2 regions of the Streptacidiphilus alkalitolerans genome follow, and region 1 is predicted to be linked to the other one. Evidence: riboswitches for the same ligand, from Rfam matches in the RefSeq annotation. Region 1 holds a riboswitch; the other holds the start of a gene.
The links. Region 1 has a riboswitch for glycine ahead of gcvP (aminomethyl-transferring glycine dehydrogenase). Riboswitches for the same ligand answer to the same signal wherever they lie in the genome.
Positions count from the first base shown of each region.

Region 1 (7,171 bases):
GCGCTGGTCCGGGCACTGGCCGAGGACCTGCGGTCGGACATCCTGACCGAGGTCGGGTTGACCGCCTCGGTCGGCCTGTCCGGGACCAAGTTCCTCGCCAAGATCGCCTCCGAGCAGGCCAAGCCGGACGGCCTGGTGCTGATCGAACCGGGCCGGGAGCGCGAGATACTCGACCCGCTGCCGGTCCGGGCACTGCCCGGGGTCGGCCCGGCCACGGCGGAGACGCTGCGCCGGTTCGGGATCACCCGGGTCTCCCAGGTGGCCGCCACCTCCGAGGACGAGCTGGTGCGGCTGCTGGGCCGGGCGCACGGGGCCGGGGTGCACGCCCTGGCGCTGGGCGTGGACGAGCGGGCGGTGGTGGCCGAGCGGGACGCCAAGTCGGTCTCGGTGGAGGACACCTTCGAGGTCGACCTGGCCGACCGGGAGCGGATCAGAGGCGAGCTGGACCGGCTCTCCGAGCGCTGCGTACGGCGGCTGCGGGCGGCGGGGAGGTCGGGGAGGACCGTGGTGATCAAGGTGCGCCGGTTCGACTTCTCCACGCTGACCCGCTCGGAGACGCTGCCGGCCCCGACCGACGACCCGCTGGTGATCGCCGCGATGGCCCGGCGGCTGCTGGAACAGGTCGAACTGACGGGTGGTGTACGGCTGTTGGGGGTGGGTGTGTCCGGGCTTGCCGACTTCACCCAGGAGGACCTGTTCGCCCAGGCCCAGGCCCTGCGCGAGGCCGAGGAGGAGGCTTTCGCCGAGCTCGCCGCCGAGGCGGAGGGGGAAGCGGAGGCCGCGCTTGCGGAGGACGCCGGTGTCGCCGTGGACGGCCAGGCCGAGGAGGCGGCGTACGGGGGGCCGGACGGGCCGCGGGCGTTCCACCCCGGCAGCAGTGGCACGCCCGGGCGGCGGTGGTGGCCGGGCCAGGACGTCCGGCACGCCGAGCACGGGGCCGGCTGGGTGCAAGGCAGCGGGGTGGGCCGGGTGACCGTGCGCTTCGAACTGCCCTGGGCCGAGCCGGGCCGGGTCCGCACTTTTTCCGTGGACGACCCGGCGTTGGAACCGGCCGACCCGCCGACGATCGCCCGCGCCCGGGGCGGGGCCTGACGCCGTAACTGGCTGGGCGCGCAGTTCCCCGCGCTCCTGAACGTCTGCAACTGAGCCGGTTGCAGTCCGCCAGGGGCGCGGGGAACTGCGCGCCCAGCACACGGCCGGACAGACCCTAGGCGCCGATGGCGTGGCCCGGGAGGTCGGGGCGGGACGGCGGGGTGGACGGCGCGGCCGAGGGGGCCGACTGGGACGGCTGGCCGCTGCCGGGGACCGGGGTCGGGCCGGTGGGCCGGGTGCTGTCCTGGACCTGGATGTGCTCCCGGTGCAGCTCGTCCCTGATGACCTCCTCCTCGGTGAAGCGCTCGGTCACCAGGCGGATCCGCTCCACCGGCACGACCGCCTTGCGGACCACCACCCGCTGCTCGTGCAGGGTGACCTCTTCCATGCTCTCGGCGATGGCCTGGTCCGTCAGCTGGGCGCGCTCCTCCGCGCCGACCGGGACCCGCTCGACCCGGATCCGCTCGCGGATCACCGGCACCCGGCGCTCGACCTGCTCGGCCGTCACGTACTTGCGCAGCCGGGCCCGGCCGAGGACGCGCCACTCGGTGGAGATGTCCAGGCGCTCCTCGCGGCAGACGAACTCGATCGGCTCGGGGACCCCGGTCCGGCCGGGGTCGCCGATCGGCTGCTCCTGGCTCGGCGTCGGCGCGGGCGCGGTGGCGGCGGTGCCGGGAAGCGGCCCGGTGAGCGGGTCGTTGAGGGGGTCGGTCAGCGGGTCGGGACGCGGGGTGGCCTTGGCCAGCGACGGCGCGGTCGTTGCCGCGGCGGCTGCCGCGGCCGGGGCGCCCTGGGCAACGGTCGGCGCGCTCGGCGCGGAGGTCTGGGTCGCGGGCGCCATGAAGGCCGCGGTCCGGCTGGTGTCGGCGGTCTTGGCGGCGGGCGCCGCCGGGGCCGGGGGAGCGATCGGGGTGCTGCCGGTGCCCGTGGCCACCGCTGCGGAGGTCACCGCCGCCGTTCCCGCCACCGTCGCCGCCGCGGGCGCCGCCACGGTCGGCTGGGCGGCGGTGGTCTCGGCCGGGGAGCTGCTCCGGTCGGCCGCCCTGGCGGCAGCCGCCGCCGTCCCCGAGCCGCTGTCGGCGCCGTGCGGGACGTCGAGGCCGTAGTAGCGGTAGAGCTGGAGCTCCTGCTCGGGCGAGAGGTGCTGGCCCACGCCGAAGTCGGGGGAGTCCTTCACCTGGGACTTCTCAAAGGGCACCCGCAGTTCGTCGCTGATGAACTCACTGCTGGTCAGCGGGACGAAGGCGTCGCGGCCGAACAGCCCGGTACGGACGGCCGCCCACTCGGGGCGGCCGGTGGCGTCGTCGAGGTACACCTCGTCCACCGTGCCGATCTTGTCGCCGTTGCGGTCCACGGCCTTGTGGCCGATCAGGTCCCTGGGGTCGATATCGGTCTGCACGGCTCGATCCACTCCTCACGACGCATAGATGGTCAACTCATACGAAAAGGCACAAAGATCGATTTGTCGAGCGCCGGGGGCCGTGCGGGGTGTGTCGCTGGGCCGTTCGAGTGGGGGATCGGGACGCGCTGATAGTCTTGGCGGTGACCGGTCGAGCGTGCGCGGGAGAGTCCGTGCGCTGCTGCGGCGCCGAAGGAGCAACTCCTCCCCGGAATCTCTCAGGCATCCGTACCGCGCGCGCGAGGTCACTCTGGAAAGCAGGCTCCGTGCAGGCGGATCCTCACCGACGGTGAAAACCGGCTCCGGCCGGTGAAGCTCTCAGGTTCCATGACAGAGGGGGAGGTCGTCCCGGCACGCCCACTGTGCCACCCGGGTCCGACCAGGAGGCTCCCCCGCCATGACTTCCCCCTTCGACTCCGAGCTCTTCGAGCGACGGCATATCGGCCCCGACGCCGACTCCCAGGCGAAGATGCTGGCCCAGGTCGGCTACAGCAGCCTGGACGAACTGACCGCCGCCGCCGTCCCGGCCGCGATCCGCAGCCTGGAGGCCCTGGACCTGCCCGACGCCCGTTCGGAGGCGGAGGTGCTGGCCGAGCTGCGCGAGCTGGCCGGACGCAACCAGGTGCTGCGCCCGATGATCGGGCTCGGCTACCACGGGACCTTCACCCCGCCGGTGATCCTCCGCAATGTGCTGGAGAACTCCTCCTGGTACACCGCCTACACGCCGTACCAGCCGGAGATCTCGCAGGGCCGGCTCGAGGCGCTGATCAACTTCCAGACCGTGGTCTCCGACCTGACCGGGCTGCCCACCTCCGGCGCCTCGCTGCTGGACGAGGGCACCGCCGCGGCCGAGGCCGTCGCGCTGGCCCGCCGGGTCGGCAAGGTCAAGGGCGGGGTGTTCGTGATCGACGCCGACGCCCTGCCGCAGACCGTCGCGGTGATCGAGACCCGCGCGGTGCCGGCCGGCGTCGAGACCGTGGTCGCCGACCTCAGCCGGGGCATCCCGGCCGAGCTGGCCGAGCGCGGGGTCTTCGGCGTGCTGCTGCAGTACCCGGGTGCGTCCGGCGCGGTCCGCGACCTCGGGCCGGTGATCGAGCAGGCGCACGGCCTGGGCGCGATCGTCGCCGTCGCCGCCGACCTGCTGGCGCTGACCCTGCTCGCGTCCCCCGGCTCGCTCGGTGCGGACATCGCGATCGGCACCACCCAGCGCTTCGGCGTCCCGATGGGCTTCGGCGGACCGCACGCCGGCTACATGTCCGTCCGCGCCGAGTACGCCCGCAGCCTGCCGGGCCGGCTGGTCGGCGTCTCGGTGGACGCCGACGGCAACCGGGCCTACCGGCTGGCGCTGCAGACCCGTGAGCAGCACATCCGCCGGGAGAAGGCCACCAGCAACATCTGCACCGCGCAGGTGCTGCTCGCGGTGATGGCGTCCATGTACGCGGTCTACCACGGCCCGGACGGGCTGCGGGCGATCGCCGTCCGCACCCACCGCTACGCCTCGGTACTGGCCGAGGGGCTGCGCGCGGGCGGCGTGGAGGTCGTCCACGGCTCCTTCTTCGACACGGTGACCGCACGGGTGCCCGGACGCGCCGCCGAGGTGGTCGACGCGGCCCGGCTGACCGGCGTCAACCTGCGTCTGGTCGACGCCGACCTGGTCGGGATCTCCTGCGACGAGACCACCACCGGGGCCGACCTGGCCTCGGTCTGGACCGCCTTCGGCGTCCCGCACGGCGACCTGGAGGCGCTGGACGCGGCGGCGGGCGAGGCGCTGCCCGAGCCGCTGCGCCGCGCCGACGACTACCTGGCCCACCCGGTGTTCCACGCACACCGCTCCGAGACCGCGATGCTGCGCTACCTGCGCAAGCTCGCCGACAAGGACTACGCGCTGGACCGGGGCATGATCCCGCTCGGCTCCTGCACCATGAAGCTCAACGCGACCACCGAGATGGAGGCGATCACCTGGCCGGAGTTCGCCGGGATGCACCCCTTCGCGCCGGAGCAGCAGGCGGCCGGGTACCTGACCCTGATCCACGAGCTGGAGGACCGGCTCGCCGAGCTCACCGGCTACGACAAGGTCAGCCTCCAGCCCAACGCCGGTTCGCAGGGCGAGCTGGCCGGGCTGCTCGCGGTCCGCGCCTACCACCACGCCAACGGGGACGCCGAGCGCGACGTCTGCCTGATCCCCTCCTCCGCGCACGGCACCAATGCCGCGAGCGCGGTGATGGCCGGGATGCGGGTCGTGGTGGTGAAGACCCTGGTCGACGGCGACGTGGACATCGAGGACCTGCACGCCAAGATCGAGCAGCACCGGGACCGGCTGTCGGTGCTGATGGTCACCTACCCGTCCACCCACGGTGTGTTCGAGGAGAACATCGCCGACATCTGCGCCACCGTGCACGCGGCCGGCGGCCAGGTCTACGTGGACGGCGCCAACCTCAACGCCATGGTCGGCCTGGCCAAGCCGGGCGAGTTCGGCGGCGACGTGTCGCACCTGAACCTGCACAAGACCTTCTGCATCCCGCACGGCGGCGGCGGCCCCGGCGTCGGCCCGGTCGCGGTGCGGGCGCACCTCGCGCCGTACCTGCCGAACCACCCGCTGCAGCCCTCGGCCGGACCTGCCACCGGCGTCGGTCCGATCTCGGCCGCGCCCTGGGGCTCGGCCGCGATCCTGCCGATCTCCTGGTCGTACGTCCGGCTGATGGGCGGCGAGGGGCTGAAGCGGGCCACCCAGGTCGCGGTGCTCAGTGCCAACTACATCGCCAAGCGGCTCGCGCCGTACTACCCGGTGCTCTACACCGGCCCGGCCGGACTGGTCGCGCACGAGTGCATCATCGACCTGCGTCCGCTGGCCAAGTCGGCGGGGGTCAGCGTGGACGACGTGGCCAAGCGCCTGATCGACTACGGCTTCCACGCGCCGACCATGTCGTTCCCGGTGGCCGGCACGCTGATGATCGAGCCCACCGAGAGCGAGGACCTGGGCGAGATCGACCGCTTCTGCGAGGCGATGATCGCCATCCGCGGCGAGATCGACCGGGTCGGCGCGGGCGAGTGGCCGGCCGCCGACAACCCGCTGAGCAACGCCCCGCACACGGCCGCGCTGCTGGCCGGGGAGTGGGAGCACCCGTACAGCCGGGCCGAGGCGGTGTTCCCGGCCGGGGTGAACCCGGCGGAGAAGTACTGGCCGCCGGTGCGCCGGATCGACGGGGCCTACGGCGACCGCAACCTGGTCTGCTCCTGCCCGCCGCTGTCGGACTACGACGCGTAGTTGTTCCGCACAAGCTGTTCGGCACAAGGAGAAGGGGCCGCCACCGGAGCGTTCGGTGGCGGCCCCTCCGCTGGGGTGGCCGTTGCTCAGGCCGCGTGGACCAGGGTGCGGTTCGGGGCGATCACCCGACCGTCGGGGAGGATCTCTCCGGTGTCCTCGAACAGCAGGATGCCGTTGCAGAGCAGGCTCCAGCCCTGTTCGGGGTGGCTCGCCACGACGACAGCGGCTTCGCGGTCGGTGGAGTCGGCCGACGGGCACTCAGGACGGTGCTGGCACATAGCTCGTACCCTCGATTCAGAGTTGCAGATCACCGCGCGGTCCGCCTCGGAGGTGTGAACCGCCTGCTTCTGGGGTAGAGGCAGAGGCCGCCCGCGCTGGTTCCCAGTGTCGACCGATGGGGACGCTTCCGCAGCAGTTTGGTGACATGCGTCACCACTCTCTTGTACAGACCACCCGTTCGGGCCCCACCTTTCTGTCAGGGCATGACGAAGTGACCATGCCCGGCATGGTCACTTCGGGTGATGCCGCTCAGTGAGTAGCAGTCAGCAACTGTCCGTCACCGAGCGGGAGCAGCGACAGCAGCTCGTCCGCGTCGTGCGGAAGGTGCGAGGTGATCCCGAGCGGCGCGGGGGCCAGCGGAATCAGCAGGTCGGCGCTGTGTGACGGGTCGAGCACGGGGTGCAGCCAGAGCGCGGTCATGTAGTGCCCCGGGACCGAAAGCAGTCGCGGCAGGTACACGGTGGGTGACCCCGCGGTGTGCTGCTTGGCCTGCTGCAGCGCACGCAGCGTGGCCAGCGGGTAGGGCCCCTCGGCGAAGTGCGAGAAGGTCTGGCCCTCCGCGGTCTCCCGGGTGTCGGCGGCGGCGACGATCTCCTCCCCGTCGCGGATCAGGAAGCGCCAGCCGGTGCGCCGGGCGCCGGCCAGCGCCGTGGGCGCCGAGGCGCCGGCGGTCGGCAGCCCGGCCGGCGCCGGGGCGAACATGTGGACCGGGAGCGGGTGCGCCGGGGTGAGCACACCGGTCCTGCGCCGCATGCCCGCGGTGCGGACCGCGCGTACGGCGTTCGGGGAGTCGAGCGCGCCGATCACGGCGCGCAGGGCGGCGGCGGGGGGCTGGGGCATCGTCAGCGACATAGGGGGTTCGCCTCTCGGGGCAGAGACAGGCGGTGCGGGAACGTGCCGAGGAGCCGCCGACGGGGCGAGCGCCGGTGACCGGTGGCTGCTCACATGCTGTGGTTCACAGGCTTTGGTGCCGTACATGCGTACGTGACGTAGACGTAGGGGTGCCGGTCGATCAGGGCCCTTGCGGGTGGCCCGGTGCAACTCCTACCCGTGAGGGTGAGTCTATACGAACGGATGCGCGCCGTGACTCTTCTACTACCCAGCGTGTGCGACTGCAAGTGGCCTTCGGGAACGAT
Region 1 is NZ_JBHEZX010000007.1:10,000-17,170, forward strand. Features, by position in the region: gene ACEZDG_RS17320 (DNA polymerase IV) at 1-1,092, shown strand, start outside; gene ACEZDG_RS17325 (PRC and DUF2382 domain-containing protein) at 1,208-2,491, opposite strand; glycine riboswitch at 2,644-2,735, shown strand; glycine riboswitch at 2,736-2,835, shown strand; gene gcvP (aminomethyl-transferring glycine dehydrogenase) at 2,889-5,756, shown strand; gene ACEZDG_RS17335 (DUF5999 family protein) at 5,843-6,034, opposite strand; gene ACEZDG_RS17340 (hypothetical protein) at 6,285-6,875, opposite strand.

Region 2 (7,171 bases), on a different contig from region 1:
CAGGCCGGGTACTACAGCTCCGGGTACAGCGGGTGCTTGGCGGCGAGCGCGGTGACGCGCTCGGTCAGCGCGGTCCGGGTGGCGTCGTCGAACGAGGGCTTCAGCGCCTCCGCGATGATGTCGGCGACCTCGGTGAAGTCCTCGGCGCCGAAGCCGCGGGTGGCCAGCGCCGGGGTGCCGATGCGCAGCCCCGAGGTGACCATCGGCGGACGCGGGTCGAAGGGCACGGCGTTGCGGTTGACGGTGATGCCGACCGAGTGCAGCCGGTCCTCGGCCTGCTGGCCGTCCAGCTCGGAGCTGCGCAGGTCGACCAGCACCAGGTGCACGTCGGTGCCGCCGGAGAGGACGGACACGCCGGCCTCGGTGAGGTCCGACCGGGTGAGCCGCTCGGCCAGGATCTTGGCGCCTTCGAGGGTCCGCTGCTGGCGGTCCTTGAACTCGTCGGTCGCGGCGACCTTGAAGGCCACCGCCTTGCCGGCGATGACGTGCTCCAGCGGGCCGCCCTGCTGGCCGGGGAAGACCGCGGAGTTGATCTTCTTGGCCCACTCGGCCTTGGACAGGATCACCCCGCCGCGCGGCCCGCCGAGGGTCTTGTGGGTGGTGGTAGTGACGACGTCGGCGTAGGGCACCGGGTTGGGGTGCAGACCGGCCGCGACCAGGCCGGCGAAGTGCGCCATGTCCACCATCAGCAGCGCGCCGACCGAGTCGGCGATCCGCCGGAAGGCGGCGAAGTCGAGCTGCCGCGGGTAGGCGGACCAGCCGGCGATGATCAGCTGCGGCTGGTGCTCCTTGGCGAGGCGCTCGACCTCGTCCATGTCGACCAGGTTGGTCTCGGCGTCCACGTGGTACGCGGCCACGTTGTAGAGCTTGCCGGAGAAGTTGATCTTCATGCCGTGGGTCAGGTGGCCGCCGTGGGCCAGGTCCAGGCCCAGGATGGTGTCGCCCGGCTTGATCAGCGCGAACATCGCGGCGGCATTGGCGGACGCGCCCGAGTGCGGCTGGACGTTCGCGGCCTCGGCCCCGAACAGCGCCTTGACCCGGTCGATCGCCAGCTGCTCGATCACGTCGACGTGCTCGCAGCCGCCGTAGTAGCGGCGGCCGGGGTAGCCCTCGGCGTACTTGTTGGTGAGCACCGAGCCCTGCGCCTCCAGCACCGCGACCGGGGCGAAGTTCTCGGAGGCGATCATCTCCAGGGTGGACTGCTGGCGGTGCAGCTCGGCGTCCACGGCCGCGGCGACCTCGGGGTCGAGCGCGTGCAGGGACTGGTTCAGAACCGTCATGGTGTGTGTTCCCTCAGGGGTGCGGCGCGGAGCGCCTCAAGCAGGGGTCTCAAGCAAGGGGGGTCGGGTGGACCGGTGGCGGCGGGGTCAGGCGCCGGTGTGGGCGGCGTACTCGTCGGCGGTCAGCAGGCCCTCCGGGGTCCCGGCCAGGCGGACCTTGAACAGCCAGCCCTCGGCGAAGGGCGCGGAGTTCACCAGCGCGGGGTCGTCCACCACGGCCTGGTTGGCCTCGACCACCTCACCGGTGGCGGGGGAGTAGAGGTCGCTGACGGACTTGGTCGACTCCAGCTCGCCGCAGGTCTCGCCCGCGGTCACGGTCTGGCCGACCTCGGGGAGCTGGACGTAGACCACGTCACCGAGGGCGTCGGCGGCGTAGGCGGTGATGCCCACGGTCGCCACGCCGTCCTCGACGGCGGTCAGCCACTCGTGTTCCTTGCTGTATGTGAGGTGCTGGGGGTTGCTCATGGGGTGATTCTCCAGGATGAGAGGCGGTCGGGGCGAAACGGACCGAATTGCGGAAGCGGGCAGCTCAGCGCGAGCAGCCCGGAAGCGGGCAGCTCAGCGGGCGCGCTTGTAGAACGGCAGGGCGACGACCTCGACCGGCTCGTGCGTGCCGCGGACGTCCACGGCGACGGTGGTGCCGGGGACGGCGTGGTCGGCGTCCACATAGGCCATGGCGATCGGCTTGCCGAGGGTCGGCGACGGGGCGCCGGAGGTGATCGCACCGATGACCGAGCCGTCGGTGGCCGAGACCACCCGCATCTCGGCCCGGGGCACCCGGCGTCCGGCGGAGACCAGCCCGACCAGCACCCGCGGCGGACTGGTCACCGCCTCGGCGGCGGCCTTCTCCAGCGCCGCGCGGCCGACGAAGTCGCCGCCGTTGGTCGTCTTGTCGAAGCGGACGACCCGGCCGAGGCCGGCGTCGAAGGGGGTGAGCGAGGTGGTCAGCTCATGCCCGTACAGCGGCATCCCGGCTTCCAGCCGCAGGGTGTCCCGGCAGGAGAGCCCGCAGGGGATCAGCCCGGCGGACGAGCCGGCGGCGGACAGCGCGGCCCACAGCTCCGCCGCGTCGCCCGGGGCGACGAACAGCTCGAAGCCGTCCTCGCCGGTGTAGCCGGTACGGGCGAGCAGCGCCGGGCGGCCGGCCACCGTGGCCGGCAGCGAGGTGTAGTACTTCAGCCCGGGCAGGTCGGCGTCGGTGAGCGGGGCCAGGATCGCGGTGGCCTCCGGGCCCTGGATCGCGATCAGCGCGTAGGCGTCCCGGTCGTCCCTGACCGCGGCGTCGAAGCCCTCCGCGCGGGCGGTCAGCTCGTCCAGGACCAGCTGCGCGTTGGAGGCGTTGGCGACCACCAGGAACTCGGTCTCGCCGGTGCGGTAGACGATCAGGTCGTCGAGGATGCCGCCGTCCGGTGCGCAGATCATGGTGTAGCGGGCCTTGTTCACGGCCAGCGCCGAGACGAAGCCGACCAGCGCGTGGTCCAGCAGCTCGCCGGCGCCGGGGCCGGTGACGGTGATCTCGCCCATGTGGGAGAGGTCGAACAGGCCGGCCCTGGTGCGGACGGCGTTGTGCTCCTCGCGCTCGCTGCCGTAGCGCAGCGGCATGTCCCAGCCGGCGAAGTCGGTCATGGTCGCGCCGAGGGCGCGATGGACAGAGTCGATGGCGGTCGAACGCAGGCTCATCAGAACAGCTCCTAAGCTCTCAAGGACATGCTGCAGCAGGGCTCCCGCTCTGTCGCTGCGACCTGAGAGCTTCACCACGTCCCCGCGGACCCGCGCGCGGCGCACGGGGCGCGGACGGCGGTGGGGGAGCGGCTTGCACCGTTGGTGGGCCGGGCACGCGCTCCGGGGAGCGCGCCGACCACTTTCCAGATGTGCCTCGCCCGTGCGGTAGCTGTGCCTGAGAGATTCCGGGGAGGGCTTGCTCCTTCGGCGCCGACTGCGTCCCCCAACCGAGATCGTTGCGATCGGAATCGTTGCGATCGGAGGGGACGGCCTGGCTCTCCCGCGCGGGCTGTAACGGCCGGTGTTCAGTTGTGGTGGGGCGCCGCCCATCATGGCATGCCTGCGGTGGAGTCGGCGGCGCGGTCTCCGCGTACCCGGGCGTGCCGCGGCTCCGGCCGGATACTGTTTCCAGCTGTCGGAACAACGGCGCAGAACGGCACAGCGAACGGTGGGAGCGGCAGATGCAGTACCCGACGATCCCGGCACAGGCGCAGGGCTGGCCCGCGAACGAGCTGGAGCGGGTCCTGGTCGCCGCGGTCGGCGACCCGGGCGCGACCCCCCGGGTGGTGGAGGTGCTGCGCCGCAGCCAGGTCTGGGTGCCGCTGCCCGGCGGGGCCGGCCACGACGCCGGGACGCTGGCGCTGCCGACCACCGAGCTGGCGGGCCAGCCCTTCGTGCCGGTGTTCAGCTCCGAGGACCAGTTCCGCCGGATCGCCGGGACCATGCCGTTCACGGTGGCCCCGGTGCGCGAGCTGGCGCAGGGGATGCCGCTCGGGGTCGGCATCGTGGTGAATCCGGAGGGCGCGGTCGGCATCCCGATCCCGGCGGCCGGAGTCGCTGAGCTCTGCGGCGGCGGCCATGGCGGCAGCAGTGCGAACGAGGCCGCCGAGCACGAGGCGGCGCGCGTCGCCGCGGCCGGCGCCCGGGTCGGCCTGCGGCTGCCCGAGCCGTACGAGGAGCCGGTCGAGTTCCTCACCGCCGCGATCGGTGAACTCGCCCGCACCGACGTGGTGCTGACGGCGCGTCGGGCGCTGGCCCAGGTCGAGGGCGACGCCGAGAAGCTGTTCGTCGGGGTCGAGCTGGACCGCTGGCAGCCGGAGGACCAGGACGCCGTGGTCCAGGCGCTGGGCCGGGCGCTCGGCGCCGTGCCGCTGCCCTGGGGCCTGGACGTGGTGCTGCTGGACTCGGCCCAGGATCCGGTCGGGGACTGGATGCTGGTGTCCGTGGCGCCGTTCTTCGAGCGCGCCCCGTCCGAGTACCTGCCCGGGTACTAGGCTGACCGTTCGAGCAGCGGCCGGAGCAGGGCCGGGGGTAGGGGAGAGAGTGGCAGTGGTCGAGTCAGGCGGTGCCGCGGGCGGCGGGGCCGCCATCGAACAGGTACTGCGCGAGGTCGTGCCGGGGCGCTTCGACACCTATGAGTCCCTGCTCCACGCGGTCGCCGAGGGGCAGGTGTGGATGCTGCTCTGGCACGGCGAGCCGGGCCGCCCCGACGCCCAGTACGGGAACATGGAGGTCGGCGGCGCCGGCTACGCGCCCTGCGTCACCTCCCCCGAGCAGCTGGCCGCCAGCGGCTGGAGCCGCGCCCACCAGGTCAGTTCGGGGCGTGAGATCGCCGCCGCGCTCTACCGCGAGCGCTGGGGCCTCTGGCTCAACCCGCACCAGCCCGGCGGCGGTGTCGGGCTGCCCTGGGCGGATCTGCGCCGGATCGCCGGCGGCCTGGACCGGCTGCCGGCCGGCCCGCTGCGGATCAGCGAGCCGCAGGTCGCCGCGGACCAGTTCTACGCGCTGCTGAACCAGGCCGCGCACGGCACGCCCGCGGTCCGCTCGCTGCGCCGGGCCTGGGTCGAACCCGCCTGGGGCACCCCGTATCTGGTGATCGGTCTGGATTTGTACGACTCCAGCCCGCCGGCCGTCGAGTCGGTCCGGCAGATGATGCAGCACGCCCTGTCCGGGGTCCCCGAGGGCGTGGCGGTGTCGACGGTCGCGATGTCCGACCCCTTCGACCCGGTGGCGCTCTGGCTCCAGGTGCGCGCCCTGCCCTTCTTCGAGCGCCCGGTGGCCGGCGGCGGGTACGGCTACCCCCGGGTCTGACCCGGCGTCCGCCCCGGGCCCGACGGCCCTGACGATCATTCAGCCGGTAGCGCTCTGTGACATATCGAAATGGTCTCGAAGCGCCCGATTCAGGCCGTCCGTATCGGGGTGACACCCACTTCAGTGGTGTCAGATATGCGCCTGACCTGCGGGAACGTTATCTGCACGCGTAGATCTGAGTGGCGGGGTCCGTGTAACAGGCGTGTGAAGAGAGGTATTCGCAGGTCCCGGGCATGTATCGATGCAGATCACGGTTAGGCAACCTTTGAGTAGGGGGTCTGGCGGAGGCCCTATTCGGTGTTGAAGAGTGGCGCCGCGAGTGGTGGGTCGAGGCTGCCTCACAACTTGCACGCACAGTACGACTTTCGACCGTTACCCCGGACCGGAGTGGTGCAGCTGCGGGACGGGGGTGAGTATGTCCGGTTCGTCCGGCCGACTTGAGTTTTATCCACTTATGCGACTAAAAATAGGCATTCGAACGCTTTGTCAGTGAACGCCTGACTTATCGTCACCGCAATCTCGTTCCAAAGCACTTGGCACCAACTGTGAACTGCGACCTCGTCGGTCGGTCCGCGTCCCGACCGGGACTCACGACCAGGCGGGTCGACCGGGCACCGTGTGCCGGTCACCACCGGCTTGGGGGTCTATCCACTCATGACTGCGCCACTTCACGACTCCGGCACCGCGACTCTGGAGGTCGAAGCCGACCCCACGATCGCCCCGGGGAAGATCGTCGGTCGCTCACCCGGCCGGATCGCCTGGGAACGCCTCAAGCGCGACAAGGTCGCCCTGGGCGGCGGGGTCATGGTGCTGCTGCTGATCCTGGTCGGCATCCTGGCGCCGCTGCTGACCGCCCTCGAGGGGCAGAACGCCGATGACTTCCATCCCAAGGAACTGGACTTCGGCGACATCGGCATCGGTCTTCCGCGCGGCTCGCTGGGCGGCATCAGTGCCACCCACTGGCTCGGCCTGGAGCCGAGCACCGGCCGCGACATCTTCGCCCGTGTCGTCTACGGAGCCCAGATCTCGCTGATTGTGGCCTTCGGCGCGGCCCTGCTCGCGGTGATCATCGGTGTGCTGCTGGGCATGGCCGCCGGCTTCATGGGCGGCTGGGTCGACACCGCCATCAGCCGCAGCATGGACGTCCTGCTGTCCTTCCCGCAACTGCTTTTCTCCATCGCGCTGGTCTCGGTGGTCCCGGACAAGATCTTCGGTATGGGTGGCAGCACCCCGAGGATCTTCGTGCTGATCTTTGTGATCGGCTTCTTCGGCTGGCCCTACATCGGACGCATCGTCAGAGGGCAGACGCTGTCCTTGCGCGAACGGGAGTTCGTCGAGGCGGCCCGCAGCCTGGGCGCGGGCCAGGTGCACATCCTGATCAAGGAGCTGCTGCCGAACCTGGTGGCGCCGATCCTGGTGTACACCACGCTGATGATCCCGACGAACATCCTCAACGAGGCGGCGCTGAGCTTCCTCGGGGTGGGTGTGAAGCCGCCGACGCCCTCGTGGGGGCAGATGCTCTCGGATTCGATCACGTACTACACGATCGATCTCCCCGACCTGCTGATCCCGGGCCTGGCGATCTTCATCACCGTCCTCGCCTTCAACCTGTTCGGCGACGGGCTGCGCGACGCCCTGGACCCGAAGGGCAACTAAGACGTCCGAACCTGGCGCCGACGGCCCGGGCACGGCACTTTCTCACCCCCCGACCAGGAATTCCAGTCCTGGTCACACTCGGAGGTTGACAGCACATGAAAAAGCAGACAATGGCTATCCTGGCCGTCGGCGTGGCCGGACTCATGTCCGTGACCTCCGCCTGCGGTGGCAGCAAGGGCGGCGGCAGCAGCAGTGCGCCGTCGAAGTCCGGCAACGGATCGACCTTCAATGCCGCGGCGACCAGCATCGTGAACCCTTCCACCAAGAAGGGCGGCACGATCCACCTGCTGAGCACGCAGGACGTCGACTCGCTCGACCCTGCGATCGGCTACTACGCCTTCGTGTGGAACCTGCAGCAGCTCTACACCCGCACCCTGGTCGCCTACCCGATGAAGCCGGGCCAGGCCGGTCTGCAGCTCGCC
Region 2 is NZ_JBHEZX010000010.1:258,020-265,190, forward strand. Features, by position in the region: gene glyA (serine hydroxymethyltransferase) at 12-1,280, opposite strand; gene gcvH (glycine cleavage system protein GcvH) at 1,368-1,745, opposite strand; gene gcvT (glycine cleavage system aminomethyltransferase GcvT) at 1,839-2,960, opposite strand; glycine riboswitch at 3,156-3,295, opposite strand; gene ACEZDG_RS23500 (enhanced serine sensitivity protein SseB) at 3,464-4,276, shown strand; gene ACEZDG_RS23505 (enhanced serine sensitivity protein SseB C-terminal domain-containing protein) at 4,332-5,093, shown strand; gene ACEZDG_RS23510 (ABC transporter permease) at 5,748-6,749, shown strand; gene ACEZDG_RS23515 (ABC transporter substrate-binding protein) at 6,860-7,171, shown strand, end outside.
Region 2: another riboswitch for glycine. It lies ahead of gcvT (glycine cleavage system aminomethyltransferase GcvT); the one in region 1 lies ahead of gcvP (aminomethyl-transferring glycine dehydrogenase).